One region of the Mycobacterium sp. ML4 genome, then DNA from elsewhere that is predicted to be linked to it. Evidence: predicted binding sites of a transcription regulator. Region 1 holds the regulator's gene; the other holds the start of a gene.
What was found. Region 1 encodes LexA, which represses DNA repair genes until DNA is damaged. Its sites were predicted from a motif close to CGAACANNTGTTCG; they were not measured.

Region 1 (10,154 bases):
GCGCGCCGCAGCTCGGTTTCTCGCGACACGAGCGCGGGCCGGCATCATTTCGACATCGGCTCGGTATCCGTTTCCGTAATGTGTACGATTTGACTTCGCATTTCTCGTTCGCTAGAGCAAAGTTATGCGAGCCCGGTGACGATTCGTGTCGTAGCTGGGGAACAGCCCACGGCGGTGAAGCCGCCTGCTCGCCAGGTGGGCAGGGCATCGGCTGGGAGGCTTGGTGAACGGGCAGAGGGGTCAATTGAACAAGTTGGTCGCGCGTGCGCTGATCGGCCTGACGTCCGCCGCGCTGGCAACCGGGCTGGCCCTGGGGTTGCTGGCGCCGACCGCGTCGGCGTCTCCGATCGGCGACGCCGAGGTCGCCATGATGGCCGCGTGGGAGAAGGCCGGGGGAGCCTCGTCAACCCTCGGGGCCAGGAAAGGCGACGTCTATCCCGTCGGGGATGGATTCGCGCTGGACTTCGACGGCGGCAAGATGTACTTCACGCCGGCCACCGGCGCCAAGTTCATGTTCGGCCCGATCCTGGACAAGTACGAATCGCTCGGCGGTCCGGCTAACAGCGATCTGGGATTTCCGACCATCAACGAGGTTCCCGGTCTTGCCGGGCCCGACAGCCGGGTGAGCACGTTCTCGGCCAGCGACAACCCGGTGATCTTCTGGACGCCGGACCACGGTGCGTTCGTGGTTCGCGGCGCGCTCAACGCGGCATGGGACAAACTCGGCAGCTCGGGTGGAGTACTCGGCGCGCCGATCGGCGACGAAACCTACGACGGTGAGGTTGCTTCGCAGAAGTTCACCGGCGGCGAGGTGTCCTGGAACCGTAAGACCAAGGAGTTCACCACCAATCCGCCGGGGCTGGCCGAGCAGCTCAAAGGGCTGCAGATAGCGATCGATCCGACCGCCGCGATCAACATGGCGTGGCGCGCCGCAGGTGGCGCGAACGGCCCTCTGGGCGCCAAGAAGGACGGGCCCAGTCCCATTGGCGGCGACGGCATCGTTCAGGAGTTCAACGGCGGCAAGATCTTCTTCAGCCCTGCGACCGGCGCTAACGCCGTGGAAGGGCCGATCCTCCAGAAATATGAGTCCCTGGGTGGACCGGTCAGCAGCGACCTGGGCTTCCCGATCGCCAACGAGACCGACGGCGGCATCACTCCGGCCAGCCGGATCGCGACGTTCTCGGCAGCCGACAAGCCCGTCATCTTCTGGACTCCCGACCATGGCGCCTTCGTCGTGCGTGGGGCCATGAAGGCGGCCTGGGACAAACTCAAAGGCGCGACCGGAAAGCTGGGCGCGCCGGTCGGTGATCAGACCGTGGACGGCGACGTGGTGTCGCAGAAATTCACCGGCGGCAAGGTTTCGTGGAACCGCGCGAAGAACACCTTCACCACCGATCCGGCGAACCTGGCCCCGCTGCTGTCCGGTCTGCAGGTGTCGGGGCAGAACCAGCCGAGCAATTCCGCGGCACCGTCGCCCGGGAAGAAGTTCACCTTCCACTGGTGGTGGCTGGTGGCAGCGGTGCCGGTGCTGCTGCTGGTCGTGATGTTCGTGTTGGTGGTCATCGGACTGCGCCGGCGCCGCCATGGTCGGGACGTCCCCGCCTACGGTCACGGTCGCGACGTGGCCGAGGAGTTCGACGCCGTGGCCGAGGGGCACTGGTCGCACGATGATGCCGACTACGGTTCCGAGCGCTTCCCGCCCGTCGAGCACCACCCCGAAGAGCACGAGGTGCCGGAGTACGGCGCAGCGCCACGGGTGAGCTGGTCGCGAGGCGGGGCGGCTGTCGGCGCGCAGGAACACGGTTCTCCCCCCGGGGAATACGACGACGGCTACGACGACGACGCCTATGACGACGAGTACGCGCCGCGAGGCGAGCAGGGCGGCGATCAGGAGTACGAGGACGCCGGCGAATTCGAGGGTGACGAGGACCCCGACGCGGTCGATACCACTCCGACGCCCATCGTGACGCGTGGTGCCTTCGGTCAACTCGGGGTTGAGCCACAGATCGCGGAAACGGTGTCACCGGAGTCCTTTGCGGCGGAATCCGAGGTACCACATACACCGGCGCCGTCAGAGCAGGAGGTCGAGGTTCCGCGAACGCATCAGCCGGACGAATTCCCCGACATCTTCTACCCCCGCGGAGTCCCCGCCGAGGAGGAGATGCCCGACATGGCTTCTCCGGAGGCGGTCGAGGTCCCCGAGGTGAGAAAAGGCCGGCATGCCGCCGCCGACGACCCGGGATACGCGCCGGCAGCCGCCGAGGCGGCCTACGCGGCGGCGCCGCTGGCCGAAGCTCCGCAAGCGTCCCCGGGCGCTTCTGCGCGTCCTACCATTCATCTGCCCCTCGACGACGACCCATACCGGGCGCCCGAGGGTTATCCGATCAAGGCCAGTGCCCGGTTCGGCTTGTACTACACGCCGACCAGCGCGCTGTACCACGACACGCTGGCCGAGATCTGGTTCGCCAGCGAGTCGGTCGCGCAGGCGAACGGCTTCGTCAAGGCCGACTGACACGCCCGGAGCCCCGGTGAACCGGGGGGCCTAGACCTTTCGGATGACGGTGACGACCTTGCCCAGCACAGTCGCGTCGTTGCCGGGAATCGGATCGAAGGCCGGATTGTGCGGCATCAGCCACACCTGACCGCCCGCCCTCTTGAAGGTCTTGACGGTGGCCTCACCATCGATCATGGCGGCCACGATGTCGCCGTTGTCGGCAACGTTCTGTTGGCGGATCACCACCCAGTCGCCGTCGCAGATGGCCGCTTCGACCATCGAATCGCCGACCACCTTGAGCAGGAACAACGTCCCCTCGCCGACCAGCTCGCGCGGTAGCGGAAAGACGTCCTCGACCGCCTCCTCGGCGAGAATCGGACCACCGGCCGCGATACGCCCCAGCACGGGTACGAATGTCGGTTCTGGCAGGGCGTCGGAGCCGGCCACGTCGGTGGCGGGCGGCGTGACGGCGTCGTCGGCCGCGCGGACATCGACGGCGCGCGGACGGTTAGCGTCGCGTCGCAGGTAGCCCTTGCGTTCGAGGGTGCGCAACTGGTGGGCGACCGAAGACGTCGATGTCAGGCCCACGGCGTCGCCGATCTCTCGGATGCTCGGGGGATATCCGCGGGAGGTGACCGAGGCACGGATTACTTCGAGGATGGTGCGCTGCCGCTCGGTCAGCGGCGCGTCGACGGCATGCGGGCGGTCATCGTGCGCGGCTCCGCCGGAGGCGGTTCGATCAGCTACCGGGGGGTCGTTGCTGTCGTTCATGGCACTGAATGTAACCACACCTGGCCGCAGAATCAAACATGTGTTCGACCGGCGTGTCACATCTGGCCGGAACCGCCGTCCAGCTGGCCGGATTCGGCGAATCACAAGCGTGTAACTTTCTGCCGGATCGGGTATTCGAAAGTCATCCAGCTGGTTGCACCGACAAACTCTTGTCGGTGGCGAGGTTTATCGTTTTGCTCGCGCGACACGCGTCGCTCAGATGTTCGATATCGAACACTTGAGCGACTACGGTCGAACACACGAGCGACACGGAGTCGAGCCGGAGGCAACAAGATGACTATCAGCTACGCGGGCCCACAGCGCACCTGGAACGGCCAGAGGCTGGTGAACAGGCCTGTAAACAGGCCGATCGACGAATCGTCGCGCTACCGCGCGGGGCGGGTCCGTTCAAACAGGCCCGGCCCCGCGCGCCCGGAAGGTGCGCCGCTGCGCTACCACGGCACCGGTGTCGCGGTATCGACGGCGTCGCACCGCCGGCGTCCGGTCTCGGTGCTGACGACGGCGGCCCTGGCGTTGGTTGCGGGCCTCATCACACTCTGGCTCGGGCTCATGGCCAATTTCGGGAGCATGAGAAACCAGGAACCGGCCGATGTGTCCGCCCAGGTGCCCTCGGCGCTCGCAGTGGTGCGCGTGGAACCCGGGGAATCGCTGCAGCAGTTGGCGACTCGCGTCGCGCCCGGGGCGCCGGTCGGCGATGTCGTGGAACGTATCCGGAATCTGAACGCGCTGGACTCCAACGCGGTGTCGGCAGGTCAGACGTTGATCGCGCCGATTGGCTAGGGCTGCGGCGTACCGCGAATGCCGCTCTGCGCCAACGCTCCTCGGTGATCATCGCGGGGGGCACAGTCGGATCGTGCCAGCGTTGGCCCCGTCGCGAATGCGCAGGTACTCTCGGGTTGGTTCTGCGGTACCCCTGATCAGGCGCGGCAAAGGAGCGGTTATGCACTGCCCGTTCTGCCGGCATCCCGATTCCAGGGTGATCGATTCGCGGGAAACCGACGAAGGCCAGGCCATTCGTCGCCGCCGGTCCTGTCCCGAGTGTGGGCGCAGATTCACCACGGTGGAGACCGCGGTGCTGGCCGTGGTCAAGCGCAGCGGTGTGACGGAGCCGTTCAGTCGCGAAAAAGTGATCAGCGGTGTGCGCCGGGCCTGTCAGGGCCGACAGGTCGACGACGACGCGTTGAATCTGCTGGCCCAGCAGGTGGAAGATTCGGTACGGGCCGCCGGGCCGGAGGTTCCCAGCCACGAAGTCGGGTTGGCCATCCTGGGCCCGCTGCGCGAGCTGGACGAGGTGGCCTACCTGCGTTTCGCCTCGGTCTACCGGTCGTTTTCGTCGGCCGACGATTTCGAGCGGGAGATCGAGGCGCTGCGTGCTCATCGCAACGTGTCGACTCCGGGCTGATCGGGGCCCTAGGCTCCTCTCATGCCAGTAGACCTACATCCCGATCTGGAAGCATTGGCGCCACTGCTGGGCACGTGGTCCGGCCGAGGGGCGGGTGAGTACCCCACCATCGAGCCGTTCGAATACTTCGAAGAAGTTGCTTTCACCCATGTGGGCAAGCCATTTCTGGTCTACGCGAAGACGACGAAGGCGGCCTCAGACGGCAGACCCCTGCACGCCGAATTGGGCTACCTGCGGGTGCCGCAACAGGGGAGTGTCGAGTTCGTCCTCGCGCACCCGAGCGGAATCGCCGAAATCGAGTTAGGCACGTACTCGGTCGTGGACGGCGTCATCGACATCGAGTTGGCCACCAGCGAGATTAAGCTCACCCCGACGGCCAAAGTGGTGACGGCGCTAAGCCGTTCCTTCCGCATCGACGGTGATGAGCTGTCCTATTCGCTACGAATGGCTGCGGTAGGGCAATCCGAGCAGCATCACGTCGCTGCTGTGCTGCGGCGGGGAAGCTGAGGCCGCCCGTTCCGCCGGCGCGCTGATCGCGGTGAATTCGACCTAGTGACTCACCCCACCAGGCCAGCAGGCACCCGCAGCGTGCTGATCGGCGTTCCGCGACGGCGTAACCACCACGACGCGCCGACGCTGGGGGGCCAGTTCGGTGCGTGGGGTCTAGAGATGATGGCGCGGTCGTCGCGCCGTCGCCGCGCAACTCGACAAAATCGTTTCGCTGTAACCCCTGGCCGGCGTCGACCACAGCCAAGACGTCGATGCTCACGACCTGACCTACAACGGCGGATCAGGTGGCGCTGCGCTCGTCGGCTCCCATGGCGTTGAGTACGGCGACTCGGGTGTCGGTCGGCCCGGACACCGTCCGCTCTCCGCCGCCGCTGCGCAGCAGCTCCCGCAGTGCGGCCTGGTCGTACACCGGGGGCTCGGTGGTGTCGATGAAGCGCTGCACGACGTCGAGGAAACGGGCGGGGTCGTCGTGGAACGGGAAATGAGCGGAGTTCTCGAAGATCTCCAGTCGCGAGCCAGGCATCGCGGCGTGCGCCATGTGAGCGTGCCTGACCGGGATCACCGAGTCCTTCTGACCCCAGATGATCTGCACCGGGATGGCCTCCGTCAAATAACATCGGTCGAGCATTGTGACGATCTGGCCGCGCCAGTCCACGACAGCCCGAAGGGTGCGGGTGAACGCCGAGGATGCCGTCGGCTCCGGTAGGTCGTCGAGGATGCGCAGCATGTTGGGCAGATCCCGGCCCAGAGCCGTCGAACCCAGGGCAAGGCCGGCGAGGCGACCCATCAACTGAACCGCGGGCAACACCATGGGCAGACGCAACAGGGCCAGCGTCTCAGCGCCCATCGGTAACGACGCGAACCGCAATGCGATGTTGACGTCCCTGGTCACGCCACCGGCCCCCACCAGGATCAGCCTGTCGACCAAATGCGGGAACTGGTAAGCGAATTGCATCGCCACACCGCCGCCGAGCGAATGACCGATGATGGTCACCCGCTCGATGTCCAGCACACTGAGCAGGTCGCGCATGCCGTTGGCGTAGGCCGCGGTCGAGTAATCGGCGCGCGGCTTGTCCGACTTGCCGTGGCCCAACAGGTCCGGCGCAATGACGGTGAAACGCTGTGCCAACTTGGCGTGGACGCCGGTCCAGGTCGTCGAATTGTCGCCGATGCCGTGGATCAGCAGGACTGCCGGACCGGATCCCGCGATGCGGAACGCCCGCTTGTAGCCGTGAATGGAGCGGAATTGCAGCGACGGGGTTGTCACTTCCCGCACCGGGCGAAGACTGCGCGTTCGCTCGGTCATGTCGCCAACCTCGTCGTAGGGCCGTGTAGGCGTCTGTGCGGTTAGTTCGAGTCGTCGTCGTCGAATTTCTTCTCAGCCTGCTGGGCCAGGAACCGCTCGAACTCGGCGCCCAGCTCATCGCCGCTAGGCAGATCCTCGTCGTTGGTCAACAAAGATCTATTTTCCTGAGCGTCAATGAACGCATCGTACTGGCGCTCCAGAGCGGCCACCACTTGAGCGACTTCTGCACTCGCCTGCACCTGTTCGTCGATCTTGGCTCGGATCTCGGTCGCCGCCTCGGCGAGGGCGGTCAGCGGCAGCTCCAAGGATCCGGTCTTGGCGACCTGTTCCAGGAGCGCCTGGGCGGCGGCGGGATAATCGGTCTGGGTCAGATAGTGCGGGACGTGCACCGTGAATCCGACGACTTCGTGGCCGTGCTGTGCCATCCGGTATTCGAGCAGGTTGGAAGCGCTGCCGGGAACCTGGATCTCGGATATCCACGGTTGGAAGTCGCTGATCAGGGCCGGGTTGTTCGAGTGTGCGGTCATGGTGACCGGACGGGTGTGCGGAACGGCCATCGGGACAGTGCCCAGTCCGATGGTCTGCCGGACCCCGAGCCGCTCGGCGAGCAATCGCACCGCGGTGATGAACCGCTCCCACTTCAGGTCCGGCTCCATGCCGGAGAGCAGCAGAAACGGGGTGCCGACCGTATCGCGCAACGCGTAGAGGCTCAGCTCAGGATCGTCGTAGTGGGTGAAGTGGTCGGTCTTGAACGTCATGAGCGGCCGCCGAGACCGGTAGTCCAGCAGTTCGTCGATCGCGAAGGACGCGACCAGCTCGGTGTCCAGCGCCGCCTTGAGGTGTGCTGAGGCCAGCCGAATGGCGTGACCGGCGTCGGAGAAGCCCTCCAAAGCGTGTACCAAGACCGGACCGCGGCCGTCTGACGTCGACAACACGGGCGCCGGGAACTCAAGCTCGTACATGCCCGGTTGTCCCGGCTGATACTCCTGCGCCTCGCCGGAGTCATAGTGGTCGGACATTGGCGCTGCTTCCTCTCGGGGGTCTCGCGAAAGTCTCTTCAGGGTGCCCTGTCCAGTGTCGCTCAATCGACCGGAATTCATTATCGAACACCACACCTGCCGACGGTCGAGGCAGCCACAGCGCCCGGGCACTAACTTTGCTGCGGTACGTATCAACGCACAAGGGTCGGTTTCTATTGGCTTGCCAGCCCTTCCCTTCAGGCATGATGGATGGCGATGCGCGCCATGACGGGGATGCTGTGCCTGCCGATCGGCCTGACGTTGTTGTTCACGTCATGCGCCCGGCCCGTTCACCATGCGTCCGTCAGCAGCACCTCGGTGCCGCGGTCGACCAGCCCGGTGCAGCGGCTCAGCGAACCCGGGAGCGTGGCGCCGGACCCGCGTGTGGGCGCGATATTCCGCGGTGTCACCCAACTAGGGGGGAACCTGCACGTCTGCACCGGCGCGGTAGTGCACTCTCGTGGCGGTGACCTGGTGTTGACGGCTGCACATTGCCTACTCGGTGACATCGACGCGACCTTCGCCCCCGGTTTCGCCGGTGACGACACGTCCACCGACACCTTCACCGTTGCCGAGGTCTTCTTCGACCCGCGCTGGACGGGCAGCCGCGATCCCCGCGCGGACTACGCTATCGCGAAGGTGAGCGGTGGCGGGTCGCTGGAGCGTCGGGTCGGCGGCGGCTTCTCGTTGGGCACTTCGCCGCCACCGGGTAGCCGCGTGAGTGTGACCGGATATCCGGCCGGCGTCGGTGGGCGTCCCATCGCGTGCCAGGGCACCACCGGCGTCAACGAGCGTGGATTCCCTTCGTTGCCCTGTCAAGGGCTCGTCGACGGTACCAGCGGCGCACCATGGGTCAGCGAGTCCACCGTCGTCGGGGTGGTCGGTGGCTTCGAAGGCGGTGGCTGTACCGAAAACCTCTCGTACTCAGCGCCTTTCGACGAACGTACCGCGCAACTGCTGGCTCGTGCCGAAGCCGGCGGGCCAGGCGACAGCCCGCCGGCCGACTATGACGACACCTGCTAATCAACACTGGTGGCGACCCGCTGCGCGTGGCTGCGCCGCGCTTGCGATCGCCACGGGCAACACCGGTGGCGACCCGCTGCGCCCGGCTGCGCCGCGCTTGCGATCGCCACGGGCAACACCGGTGGCGACCCGCTGCGCCCGGCTGCGCCGCGCTGCGATCGCCATTAACGACGGAACTGGTTCAGCGCGCGCATCTTGTTGGTCACATCCAGCGCGGCGACCTTGTACGCCTCGGAGAACGTCGGGTAGTTGAACACCGCGTCAACCAGGTAGTCGACCGTGCCGCCACATCCCATCACCGCCTGCCCGATGTGCACCATCTCGGTGGCGCTGGTGCCGAAGATGTGGGCACCGAGCAGGGTTCGGTCGGTGGTGGAGACCAGCAGCTTGAGCATGCCGTAGGAGTCGCCGGCGATTTGACCGCGAGCAAGTTCGCGATACCGGCACACGCCCACCTCGTAGGGGACCGAATCCTTGGTCAACTCCACCTCGGTCTTCCCGACGTAGGACACCTCGGGAATCGAGTAGATCCCGATCGGTTGCAGTGCGGTGATGCCGTCGGTCGGCTCGCCGAATGCGTGATACGCGGCCAAGCGGCCCTGGTCCATCGAGGTCGCGGCCAAGGCCGGGAAACCGATGACGTCGCCGACAGCGTAGATGTGCTCGACCTTGGTCTGGAATTGATCGTCGACGAAAATCCTTCCGCGATGGTCGGTCTCGAGGCCGGCGTTCTCCAGACCCAGGTGCTCGGTCTGGCCTTCCCGGCCCGCGGAGTACATCACCGTCTCGGCGGGAATCTGCTTTCCGCTGGCCAGCGTGGTGACGGTTCCCGCCGAGCCCACGTCGACCGCCGTCACTTCCTCGCCGAACCGGAAGGTGACCGCGAGGTCGCGCAGGTGGAACTTGAGCGCCTCGACGATCTCCGGGTCGCAGAAGTCGAGCATGGTGTCGCGCTTCTCCACGACGGTGACCTTGGTGCCCAGCGCGGCGAACATCGACGCGTACTCGATGCCGATGACCCCGGCGCCGACCACCACCATCGATGCCGGCAGCGACCGCAGGTCCAGGATGCCGTCGGAGTCCAGTACCCGGCTCTCGTCGAATTCGATGCCGGACGGGCGCACCGGCTTGGTGCCGGTGGCGATCACGATGTAGTCGCCGCTGACCGTGACCCGCTCGCCCTGGGCATCCTCCTCCACGAGCACGGTGTGCGGGTCGATGAAGCGGCCATGCCCCAGCACCAGGTCGATCCGGTTTCGCATCAACTGTGAGCGCACCACGTCGACTTGCTTGCCGATCACGTGCTGCGTTCGCGCCAGCAGGTCGGCGGGGGTGATCTTGTCTTTCACCCGGTAGCTCGTGCCGTAGAGTTCGCGCTGGCTCATCCCGGTCAGGTAGACAACCGCCTCGCGCAAGGTCTTCGACGGGATGGTGCCGGTGTTGACGCAGACGCCGCCGACCATGCGCCCACGCTCGACGATTGCGACCGACTTGCCCAGCTTGGCCGCCGCGATGGCAGCCTTCTGGCCGCCGGGCCCCGACCCGATAACGACCAAGTCGTACTCGCGCATTGAAGTCATGAGTAGACGATAAAGCCCACAGTGGCGA
Region 2 (10,154 bases), on a different contig from region 1:
GCACCACCATGCTGACCCCGTACACCAACACCAGCAGCAGCGCGCTGAGACGGTTGACTCCCACCGCTGCGATGAGCTGACCATCGGCTGCGCGGACAGTGGCCGACACCGAACGGTGTGCGACGACGTGCACGGTCACGACAGCCGCGAATAATAGACCCGCCCCGGCGGCCGCGGCACCCAGGTAGCCGACGAGACGAGGGTGACGCGATCCGATCGCGAGCGCGCTGAGCGACGCGAGCAGGGGCAGTACCAAGATGCCGACTAGTGCCGCACTCACAGGACACCGCCGACGGTGTTCGCTAGTCTCCGGGAAGTCATGCGAGCTAGATTACGCGATACCGATTACGTCCGTCAAATAACGTGAAATATTTTTCATAAATTACAGGTCCCGTGACGTGTTGTGAGCGACCGGCGCCCTGAGCCGCGACCGAGGGCCATCCCCGGGGGGTGCCCAGGCCCGGCGGGACGAGCCATAGCCGGCGTGGTCGCGGACCAGCGCATGCAACGCCCTGTAGATCCTTCTCGGAAAGCTTCCTCAGGATTCGGCCGGGACGGAGGAGTGTTAGCCGATGGGCTGCACCTGCGGACCCCTATCTGCTGATGCGGCTTCGTGCCCTTGGCCTCAGCGGCAGAATCAAGGACCCCGGACGCGGGATTGCCGGGCAGCTGAACTGCTCGCCTATCGAGGAGGACGAACGTGACAGAGCTCAAGATCCGGCGCATCGCGGGCTGGGGTGCCGTGGCGATGGTCCTGCTGTGGATGGCCCAGTTCCCGCTGTACAGGAAAGGCGATCCCTCGGTTTCGTTCTACGATGGCCCCGCGATGGCTCAGGAGGCGTCTCGGCTGCACAACGTAATTTTGACCAGGGTGCTACTGGATCTGGGGCTGTACGTGGCCGCTATGGTCTTCGCGGCCGCTCTGAGCCATCTGATCCGCCGGGCCGATCCGGCCTACGAGTGGGCCGCCACGTTGGTGTTCGGGTCCATGGCGGTCTGGGTGGGGGTGACGCTGGTGGCCAACGGTCTGGAAGGAGCCTCCGCGCTCGATGCTCTCGGCGGGAATCCAGATCCGTCCGCGGCGCGGACCCTGACCATGGGCACCATCTTGATCTACAACAGCTCCATCGCCTTCGCTATCACGGGGTTGTTCTTGGGTGCGGCCGGTTACGCCACCGCGTCCACCGGGGTTCTGCCACGCTGGAGTAGGTGGGTCGCCTACACCGGCGCGGTACTTTGCGCGGCGGGGGTGCCCTCTATGTACGGCGGAGCGGTGGATGTCACCAGTTTCTATAACCCAGGTGGGTGGGGCCCGGTGGTGATCGCCAACTTTCCTCCGGCGATATGGATCGTCCTTGCGGCGGTGGTGCTGCTGCGGGCACCGCAGCCGGCGCCCGGCCGCCGGCAGTGACCGAAGCAATAGTCCTGCACGGGCCCGGCTATGCCCGGATCAATCAGGCCGACGTTCGTGCGGCGTCGGAACGGCAGTTGCCTGAGCGGCCTCAACGATGATGGATGCGACCGCGAGTAAGCCCGAAGCGGCACTTTCGGATTCGGTAGTTCATCTGTCGGGCGATGGGACCTGCGCGAACGATTACAAGCCCACCGTAGCCCGGAACAGCTTAGCCGGACGTTCCGCGGAAAGCCGGATCGGGCCATCGTCGGCACCGACCCAGGCGGCCACTCCGCGCTCCAGAGTCAGCGATCCGGATTTGCCATACACCGTCAGAGATCCCTCCGCGCACAACAGGATCTGCGGGCCGTCGTGGCTGCACGCCGCGTCGACCTCGTGACCGAGGTGGTCGCCGTCGAGCACCAGCAGAGCTAGCGCGAATTCGTCGGTCGGAGTGTCATAGATGCGTTCCAGGCCGTCGCGGTGCACGGACGGGCGCAGTTGCGCTTCTGCGGTCGGTGCGAAGTCCAGCACCCGTAGCAGTTCGGGCACGTCGACGTGCTTGGGCGTGAGTCCGCCGCGTAACACGTTGTCGGAGTTGGCCATCACCTCCACCGCGAAACCGCGCAGGTAGGTGTGCAGGTTGCCGGCCGGCAGGAAGATCGCCTCGCACGGGCCCAGGGTGATGCGGTTGAGCAGCAACGCCGCCAGCACCCCGGCATCACCGGGGTAACGCTCCCCCAATTCCAGCAGGGTCTTGACCTCGGCCGCGAATTCCGTTGCCCCGGAACTGATGTACACGATCGCACCGTCGAGCACGGCAGGCACCAGCACGTCGAGATCGGGCTGGGGTGCGGTGATCCACGTGGTGAACAGCGCACGCAGGCCGTCCGCGTCGGACTGGTCGTCGAGCAGATCGATGAATGGGTCGAGATCAGATACGTTCAGCGCCCGCAACAGATCGATGGTTCGCGACGCCTGCCGGAAGCCGGCCAGCGCCTCGAAGGGCTGCAACGCCACCAGCAACTCCGGCTTGTGGCTGGTGTCGCGGTAGTTGCGGACCGGCGAGTTGATCGGAATACCCAGTCGCTCTTCGCGGGCGAAACCCTCGAGCGCCTGCGCAGCACTCGGGTGCGCCTGCAGGGACAGCGGCTCGTCGGCGGCCAGCACCTTGACCAGGAACGGCAGCACGTCACCGAACCGCGCGCGCGACGCAGGCCCGAGCTGACCCTCGGGGTCGGCGGTGAGTGCCGCCAACAACGAGGTTTCGCCGTGAGGCGTCTCCAGCCACGCCGGGTCACCGGGATGGGCCCCGAACCATAGTTCGGCTTCGGGATGGATGGCCGGCACCGGCCGCCCGGTGAATTCGGCGATTGCGGTGCGTGATCCCCAGGCGTACGTGCGCAACGCTCCGCGTAGAAGTTCCACCGTCTCTCTATCCCCGTGCCAGTCGCAGGTAAACCGCGGCCATCTCCAGCCGAACGGCCAATACTGCCAGTTGCTGCTCGGCACGCCCCGCCCCGGTCGGCACGGACGGCTGGTCCGGCACATCCTCCGCCCCGACCAGGAAGACGTCGTCGTACCCGGCCACCCGCGCGGCCACCACCGTCCGCTCCGCGGACAGCGTCAGTGCCAGCACGCGCAGTCGCTGGGGCAGCGGTCCGTCGATCTGGTCGTCGTGGAAGAGCGCGTCGGTGGGTTCGCCGAATCCGCGCGGCGCGTTGCGCAACGCGGCCACCGCATCGCCGAGACCGACGGCCGCGGCGGCCTGCTGCGCGACCCGCAATAACACCGCACTGCCGTGCCGGGCCAGCGCCAGGGTCGCGGCACTGTCGCCGGCCAGCGCGATCTGAGCGTCCGTCATCCGGCTGGCCAGCGTTTTCGCGGGGTTGGTGAACAGATCACGGCCCGCACTGTTGCGCAGTGTCTCGGCATCCAATTCGTCGGCGAGTGCGGCGAGATCGATGCTCAGCCTGGGATCCACGGTCTGCAACACGGCCAGGCCGGCGGCCAGGTACCGGTACAACCCGAACTCCTCGGACGTCCACAGCCGCGGCGCGAGCACCGCGACCCGGCCCGCCGTGGAATCGCGCAACGGGCCCTCGTACGGGGCCACCACCACCACCCGCGCTCCCCGGCGTACACCGGTCGCCGCGGCGCCGACCAGCGCGGGATCGCCGGGATCGTCACCGGCGACGATCAGCACGTCCAGCGGGCCGACCCACGGCGGCGCCTCGGTGACCAGCGCGATCGGCTCGGCGGCCGCGGCTGCCAACGTCGCCGCCAGCAGAGCGCCGGCTGTCTCGGCGGTCCCGCGGCCGGCCACCCAGATCACGCTGCGCACCCGGTCCTCACCGCGCAACGAGTCCAGCTCGCCTTCACCGAGCGCCGCGGCCACCGCACGCACCTGGGACCCGGCCATCGACGCCGCCCGCAGCAGGCCGTCCCGGTCGGCGGCGATCAGGCCGTCAGCGTCCTCGAGATCGACGGACCCGACGGCACTCACGGGACGGCTCCGGTTGCCTGCGCGGCGATTTCGTCGCTGACCTGAGCGACCACGGCGTCCACATCCTCGATGCTGCGCCCCTCCACATTGAGCCGCAAGAGCGGCTCGGTGTTCGAGCTGCGCAGGTTGAACCAGCTGCCGTCGCCCAGGTCCACGGTGACGCCGTCGAGGTGGTCAATCGACTGGACGCGGCCCGCGAAAGTTTTCAAGACGGCGTCCACGCAAGCCGGCGCGTCGGCCACGGTGAAGTTGATCTCGCCCGACGATTCGTAGCGTTGGTAGTCGGCGGTGAGTTCGGACAGCGGGCGCTGCTGCTCGCCGAGTGCTGCGAGCACGTACAGCGCGGCCAGCATGCCGGAGTCGGCGCCCCAGAAGTCGCGGAAGTAGTAATGCGCCGAATGTTCGCCGCCGAAGATCGCGCCGGTCTCGGCCATCAGCGCCTTGATGTAGGAGTGTCCGACCCGCGAGCGCAGCGGAGTGCCGCCGCGCTCGACCACCAACTCCGGCACGGCGCGCGACGTGATGACGTTGTGGATCACCGTCGCGCCGATCTCGCGGCCCAGCTCCCGGGCGGCCACCAGGCTGGTCACCGTCGACGGCGAGACCGTGTTGCCACGCTCGTCGACGACGAAGCAGCGGTCGGCGTCGCCGTCGAATGCCAGGCCGATATCGGCGCCGGTTTCGCGGACATAGTTCTGCAAGTCCACCAGGTTCGCCGGGTCCAGCGGGTTGGCCTCGTGATTTGGAAAAGTTCCGTCCAACTCAAAATACAAGGGCAGCAACGTGATCGAGGCGATCGCGCCGAGCACCGCCGGCGCGGTATGACCGGCCATGCCGTTGCCGGCGTCCACGGCAACCCGCAACGGACGTAACCCGGAGGTGTTGACCAGCGAGCGCAGGAACACCCCGTATTCGTCCAGCACATCTTTGTCGGTGACCGAACCGGGCTTCCCGTCGCAACCGGGGACGCCGGCGATCAGGTCCTCGCTGATTGTCGTCAGCCCCGTGTCGGCGCCGACTGGCTTCGCACCGGAGCGACACAGTTTGATGCCGTTGTAGGCCGCCGGGTTGTGGCTCGCGGTGAACATGGCGCCAGGACAGTCCAGCAGCCCGGAGGCGAAGTACAACTGGTCGGTGGAGGCCAACCCGATGCGCACCACGTCCAGACCCTGACCGGTGACCCCGGCGGCGAATGCCGCCGACAGCGACGGGGAACTGTCGCGCATGTCGTGGCCGATCACCACCCGGCTCGCGCCTTCGCTGCGCATCAACCGCGCGAACGCCGCCCCGACATCGGTGACCAGCGCCTCGTTGATCTGTTCGCCGACCAGCCCGCGAACGTCATAAGCCTTGATGACACGGTGGACATCCTCGGCGGGCCACGACATTCTCCGGTGCTCCTGACGACCTGGGTGAGTACGACTCTTGGTCGCCAGCCTATCGGCCCGGCGGGGCTCCGGACCCATACGGTCGCCACCAGCTCGGAAAGCTAGGCAGGCGGATCCGGCAGCACCCGCAGATGGCCACGTCGGCGTCCGGAGCGATGTTCAGGCGGAGCGAGCACGCCACCGCCCGGGGCGGCGACATGGACACCCGCGGTCCGCGGCCCGTCATCGAATCCGTCGCCGGCGACGAAGCCGTTGACTAGTGCGGCGGTACGCGCGACCACCGCTCCGCCCTCGCGCACGGCGTCGGCGAGTGCCACCAGTTCGTCGTCCTCATCGGGGTGGGTGGGCAGCGGCCCGGCGTGGCGCACCAGTTCCCAGCCGCGTGGCGCCGTGATGCGGCCGGCGTGGTTGACACAAAGATCCCACGAGTGCGGTTCCCGCGCGGTGGCGAGCGGGCCGACCACCGCCGTCGAGTCCGAATAGACGAACGTCAACGTTGCCACTGCATAGTGCGGACACCCGGGCCGGCAGCAGCGTCGGGGTACGTTCACGCTCGAAAGGCTATCGCGGGGAAACGCCGGTGCAGCGGCGGACACGCGCATCGGCGGGGGCGATGTGTAACCGTTACCATCGGCGCGTGAGCGGGGACAGATCGGCTCTGCCCTTCGGGCGCCGAGGCCGGGTGGGACGCCGGCGGGGCCGCGATCTACGCGGTCCTCTGCTACCGCCGACGGTGCCCGGGTGGCGAAGCCGGGCCGAACGTTTCGACATGGCCGTGCTGGAAGCCTATGAGCCTATCGAGCGCCGCTGGCGGGAGCGGGTCTCCGAGCTAGACGTCGCGGTGGACGAGATCCCGCGCATCTCGGCCAAGGATCCCGACAGTGTGCAGTGGCCGCCGGAGGTGATCGCCGACGGACCGATCGCGCTGGCCCGGCTGATCCCGGCCGGTGTCGACGTCCGCGGTAACGCGACGCGAGCGCGAATTGTGTTGTTCCGCAAGCCGATCGAGCGACGGGCCAAAGACACCGTCGAACTCGGTGACCTGCTGCATGAAATCCTGGTGGCCCAGGTGGCCATCTATCTGGACGTGGAACCCTCGGTCATCGACCCCACGATCGACGACTGATCCGGCGACGCCCGGATCAGATGATGCCGCGTTTGAGGCGGCGACGCTCGCGTTCGGACAGACCACCCCAGATACCGAACCGCTCGTCATGAGCCAGGGCGTACTCCAGGCACTCGTGCCGGACCTCGCAACCCAGGCAGATCTTCTTGGCCTCGCGGGTGGAGCCGCCCTTCTCCGGGAAGAAGGCTTCGGGGTCGGTCTGGGCGCACAGCGCCTTGTCCTGCCATTGATCGGCAGGGATCTCCTCGATCGGCTCCGGTTCGAATGCGGCGGGCGCATCGGGAACCACGCTCAAATGAGGACGGACATGCGGCATGAAGGTCTCAGCCGGCTCGGGAGTGGTGTGCGGTGTGCCTCCCATTACGCCCCGAAGGTACTCATAGGACATGCTCCGCCTCCTCACTGATAGAGAGTGAAATGGTTTCCCACTGTTTTGATGTACAGATGCCCAATTCGAACAAGTGATCGAATCTCGGTCTGCGACACCGGAACCGGCCGGCCAACCGGGAAATGACACTGATGTGATTAGACACGGGCCAGGGACCCTGGTCAAGCACTTCGGCGCATTTCCATACCATCTCGTGATCGAATTTCGGCGATTCTGTTGTGCACCGAGCACGGCGTGTCGAGTACGAATTGATCACAAGTCCCTTGCGCCACATTGGTTACCAAGATTCACCCCACCCTAACGCGTCCCGCCGGGCAGGTACTGTCCTGGTGTGAAAGTCACCGTTCTGGCCGGGGGAGTCGGCGGCGCCCGTTTCCTGCTCGGCGTGCAGCGGCTGCTCGGTATCGGCCAGTTTGCTCAGGGCGGGGGCGCCGGCCATGAACTGAACGCCGTCGTCAACGTCGGCGACGACGCCTGGATTCACGGCGTCCGCGTGTGCCCGGACCTCGACACCTGCATGTACACCCTGGGCGGCGGCGTCGACCCGGACCGCGGCTGGGGCCATCGTGACGAAACCTGGCATGCGAAAGAAGAACTCGCACGCTATGGCGTGCAGCCCGACTGGTTCATGCTCGGCGACCGCGACCTGGCCACCCATCTGGTGCGCACCCAGATGCTGGGTGCCGGCTATCCACTGTCGCAGATCACCGCGGCGCTGTGCGACCGGTGGCAACCGGGCGCACAGTTGCTGCCGGTCACCGACGACCGTTGCGAAACGCATGTGGTGATCACCGATCCCACCGACGGAAACAGGCGAGCGATCCACTTTCAGGAATGGTGGGTGCGGCACCGTGCCCGGGTGCCGACCCACAGCTTCGCGTTCGTCGGAGCCGAAAAGGCCACTGCGACAACCGAAGCGGTGGCGGCTATCGCCGGGGCCGATGTCGTCATGCTGGCGCCGTCGAACCCGGTGGTCAGCGTCGGCGCCATCCTGGCCGTACCGGGAATCCGAGGCGCGCTGCGGGCAACCAGCGCCCCGGTGGTCGGCTACTCCCCCATCGTCGGGGGAAAGCCGTTGCGCGGCATGGCCGATGCCTGCCTGTCGGTGATCGGGGTGTCTTCCACCGCCGAAGCGGTGGGCCGGCACTACGGCGCCCGTAGCGGCACGGGAATTCTGGACTGCTGGCTGGTCCACGACGGCGACACCGCTGACGTCGAGGGTGTTGCGGTGCGCGCCGTCCCGCTGTTGATGAGTCAACCGGAGGCGACCGCCGACATGGTGCGGGCCGGCCTGGACCTCGCGGGCGTGACGGTGTGACCGCGCTGCCGCCGGCAGGCGAGCACGGTTCGGCCGCCAAGATCGAGATCCTACCGGTCAGGGGGCTTCCGGAGTTCCGTCCCGGTGACGATCTGGGTGCGGCACTCAGCGCCGCCGCGCCCTGGCTGCACGACGGCGACGTGGTGGTAGTGACCAGCAAGGTGGTGTCCAAGTGCGAGGGCCGGCTGGTGCCTGCGCCACAGGACGACGAAGAACGAGACCGGTTGCGCCGCAAGCTGATCGACGACGAGGCCGTGCGGGTACTGGCGCGCAAGGAACGGACGTTGATCACCGAGAACCGGCTGGGGCTGATCCAGGCGGCGGCCGGGGTGGACGGATCCAATGTGGGGCGAAGGGAATTGGCGCTGCTGCCGCTGGATCCGGACGCCAGCGCCGCCGCTCTGCGCGCCGCGCTGCACCAGCGGCTCGGTGTCACCGTCGCCGTGGTGATCACCGACACCATGGGTCGCGCCTGGCGCAACGGCCAGATCGACGCGGCCGTGGGCTCCGCGGGCCTGGCGGTACTGCACAACTATTCCGGTGCCGTCGACCGGCACGGCAACGAACTGATGGTCACCGAGGTCGCGGTGGCCGATGAGATCGCGGCCGCGGCCGACCTGGTCAAGGGAAAGCTCACCGCGATGCCGGTGGCCGTGGTGCGTGGGCTGCGCCCGGTCGACGACGGCACGACGGCCCGCCACCTGGTGCGGGCCGGCACCGAGGACCTGTTCTGGCTCGGCACCGCCGAGGCCATCGAGTTGGGCCGCGGGCAGGCTCAGTTGTTGCGCCGCTCGGTCCGCCGGTTCAGCACTGAACCGGTGCCGCCGGAGCTCGTCGAATCCGCTGTCGCCGAAGCGCTTACCGCGCCGGCCCCACACCACACCCGCCCGGTGCGGTTCGCGTGGCTGCAGAACGAGGACACCCGGACGCGGTTGCTGGACCGGATGAAAGACAAGTGGCGCGCCGACCTCATCGGCGACGGACGTCCGGCCGACTCGGTCGAGCGTAGGGTGGCGCGCGGCCGAATTCTTTACGAGGCACCTGAAGTCGTCATCCCGTTCCTGGTGCCCGACGGCGCGCACAGCTATCCCGATGCCGCCCGCACCGCCGCCGAGCACACCATGTTCACCGTGGCGGTCGGCGCTGCGGTGCAGGCGTTGCTGGTAGCGCTGGCGGTCCGCGGAGTGGGGAGTTGCTGGATCGGGTCGACGATCTTCGCCGCCGACCTGGTGCGCGAAGAGCTAGCGCTTCCGGAGGATTGGGAGCCGTTGGGCGCCATCGCGATCGGCTACGCCGCCGAGCCAGCCAGGCCGCGGGACCCGCTTCCCGTCGCAGAGCTGTTGATCCGCAAGTGATCACCTTCGCGGGCAAGGCAGCCGTGACCGCCGACAAAATTCGCGGCGGGTACTACACGCCGGCGCCGATCGCCCGCTTCCTGGCCGGGTGGGTTGCCCAGGCCGGACCGCGGCTGCTGGAGCCGTCGTGCGGGGACGGGAGGATCCTGCGTGAGCTGGCCGGCCGCAGCGACCAGGCGCGCGGCGTGGAACTCGTTGCCGCCGAAGCGGCGAAAGCGCGCACCTTCGCGCCGGTGGACACCGCGGACCTGTTCTGCTGGTCGGGCGGGCGCGACTTCGACGGCGTCGCGGGCAACCCGCCCTACATCCGCTTCGGGCACTGGGCTGCCGAGCAGCGTGAGCCCGCAATGGCGCTGCTGCACCGGGAGGGGTTGCGCCCCAACCGATTGACCAACGCCTGGGTGCCGTTCGTGGTGGCGAGCACCACGCTGGTGCGCGAAGGCGGCCGGGTGGGATTGGTGCTGCCCGCCGAGCTACTGCAGGTCGGATACGCCGCGCAGCTGCGCGACTTCCTGGTGAGCCGTTACCGGGACATCACCCTGGTGAGCTTCCGGCGGCTGGTGTTCGACGGCGTGCTGCAGGAGGTGGTGTTGTTCTGCGGTGTCACCGGATCAGGTCCGGCGCGTATCCGCACGGTACAGCTCGACGATGCCGACGGATTGGGCTCAATAGCGCGGGCC

Region 2: cofD (2-phospho-L-lactate transferase) is a predicted target of LexA. The motif match lies at 6,868-6,881, and genes of this name have one in related genera.

What each region holds. Positions count from the first base shown of each region.
Region 1 is NZ_JBTNSY010000010.1:94,404-104,557, reverse strand. Features, by position in the region: gene ACX9NE_RS13480 (LGFP repeat-containing protein) at 245-2,512, shown strand; gene lexA (transcriptional repressor LexA) at 2,543-3,265, opposite strand; gene ACX9NE_RS13470 (LysM peptidoglycan-binding domain-containing protein) at 3,560-4,066, shown strand; gene nrdR (transcriptional regulator NrdR) at 4,227-4,688, shown strand; gene ACX9NE_RS13460 (peroxynitrite isomerase) at 4,710-5,195, shown strand; partial or broken gene ACX9NE_RS13455 (PhzF family phenazine biosynthesis protein) at 5,252-5,329, opposite strand; gene ACX9NE_RS13450 (alpha/beta fold hydrolase) at 5,479-6,504, opposite strand; gene ACX9NE_RS13445 (proteasome assembly chaperone family protein) at 6,546-7,523, opposite strand; gene ACX9NE_RS13440 (trypsin-like serine peptidase) at 7,734-8,546, shown strand; gene sthA (Si-specific NAD(P)(+) transhydrogenase) at 8,711-10,117, opposite strand.
Region 2 is NZ_JBTNSY010000003.1:251,337-261,490, forward strand. Features, by position in the region: gene ACX9NE_RS05020 (proton-conducting transporter transmembrane domain-containing protein) at 1-280, opposite strand, end outside; gene ACX9NE_RS05025 (hypothetical protein) at 701-1,411, shown strand; gene manA (mannose-6-phosphate isomerase, class I) at 1,595-2,821, opposite strand; gene ACX9NE_RS05035 (TobH protein) at 2,829-3,899, opposite strand; gene ACX9NE_RS05040 (phosphomannomutase/phosphoglucomutase) at 3,896-5,287, opposite strand; gene ACX9NE_RS05045 (DUF3499 domain-containing protein) at 5,389-5,838, opposite strand; gene ACX9NE_RS05050 (metallopeptidase family protein) at 5,901-6,413, shown strand; gene ACX9NE_RS05055 (WhiB family transcriptional regulator) at 6,430-6,774, opposite strand; gene cofD (2-phospho-L-lactate transferase) at 7,133-8,119, shown strand; gene ACX9NE_RS05065 (coenzyme F420-0:L-glutamate ligase) at 8,125-9,474, shown strand; gene ACX9NE_RS05070 (Eco57I restriction-modification methylase domain-containing protein) at 9,471-10,154, shown strand, end outside.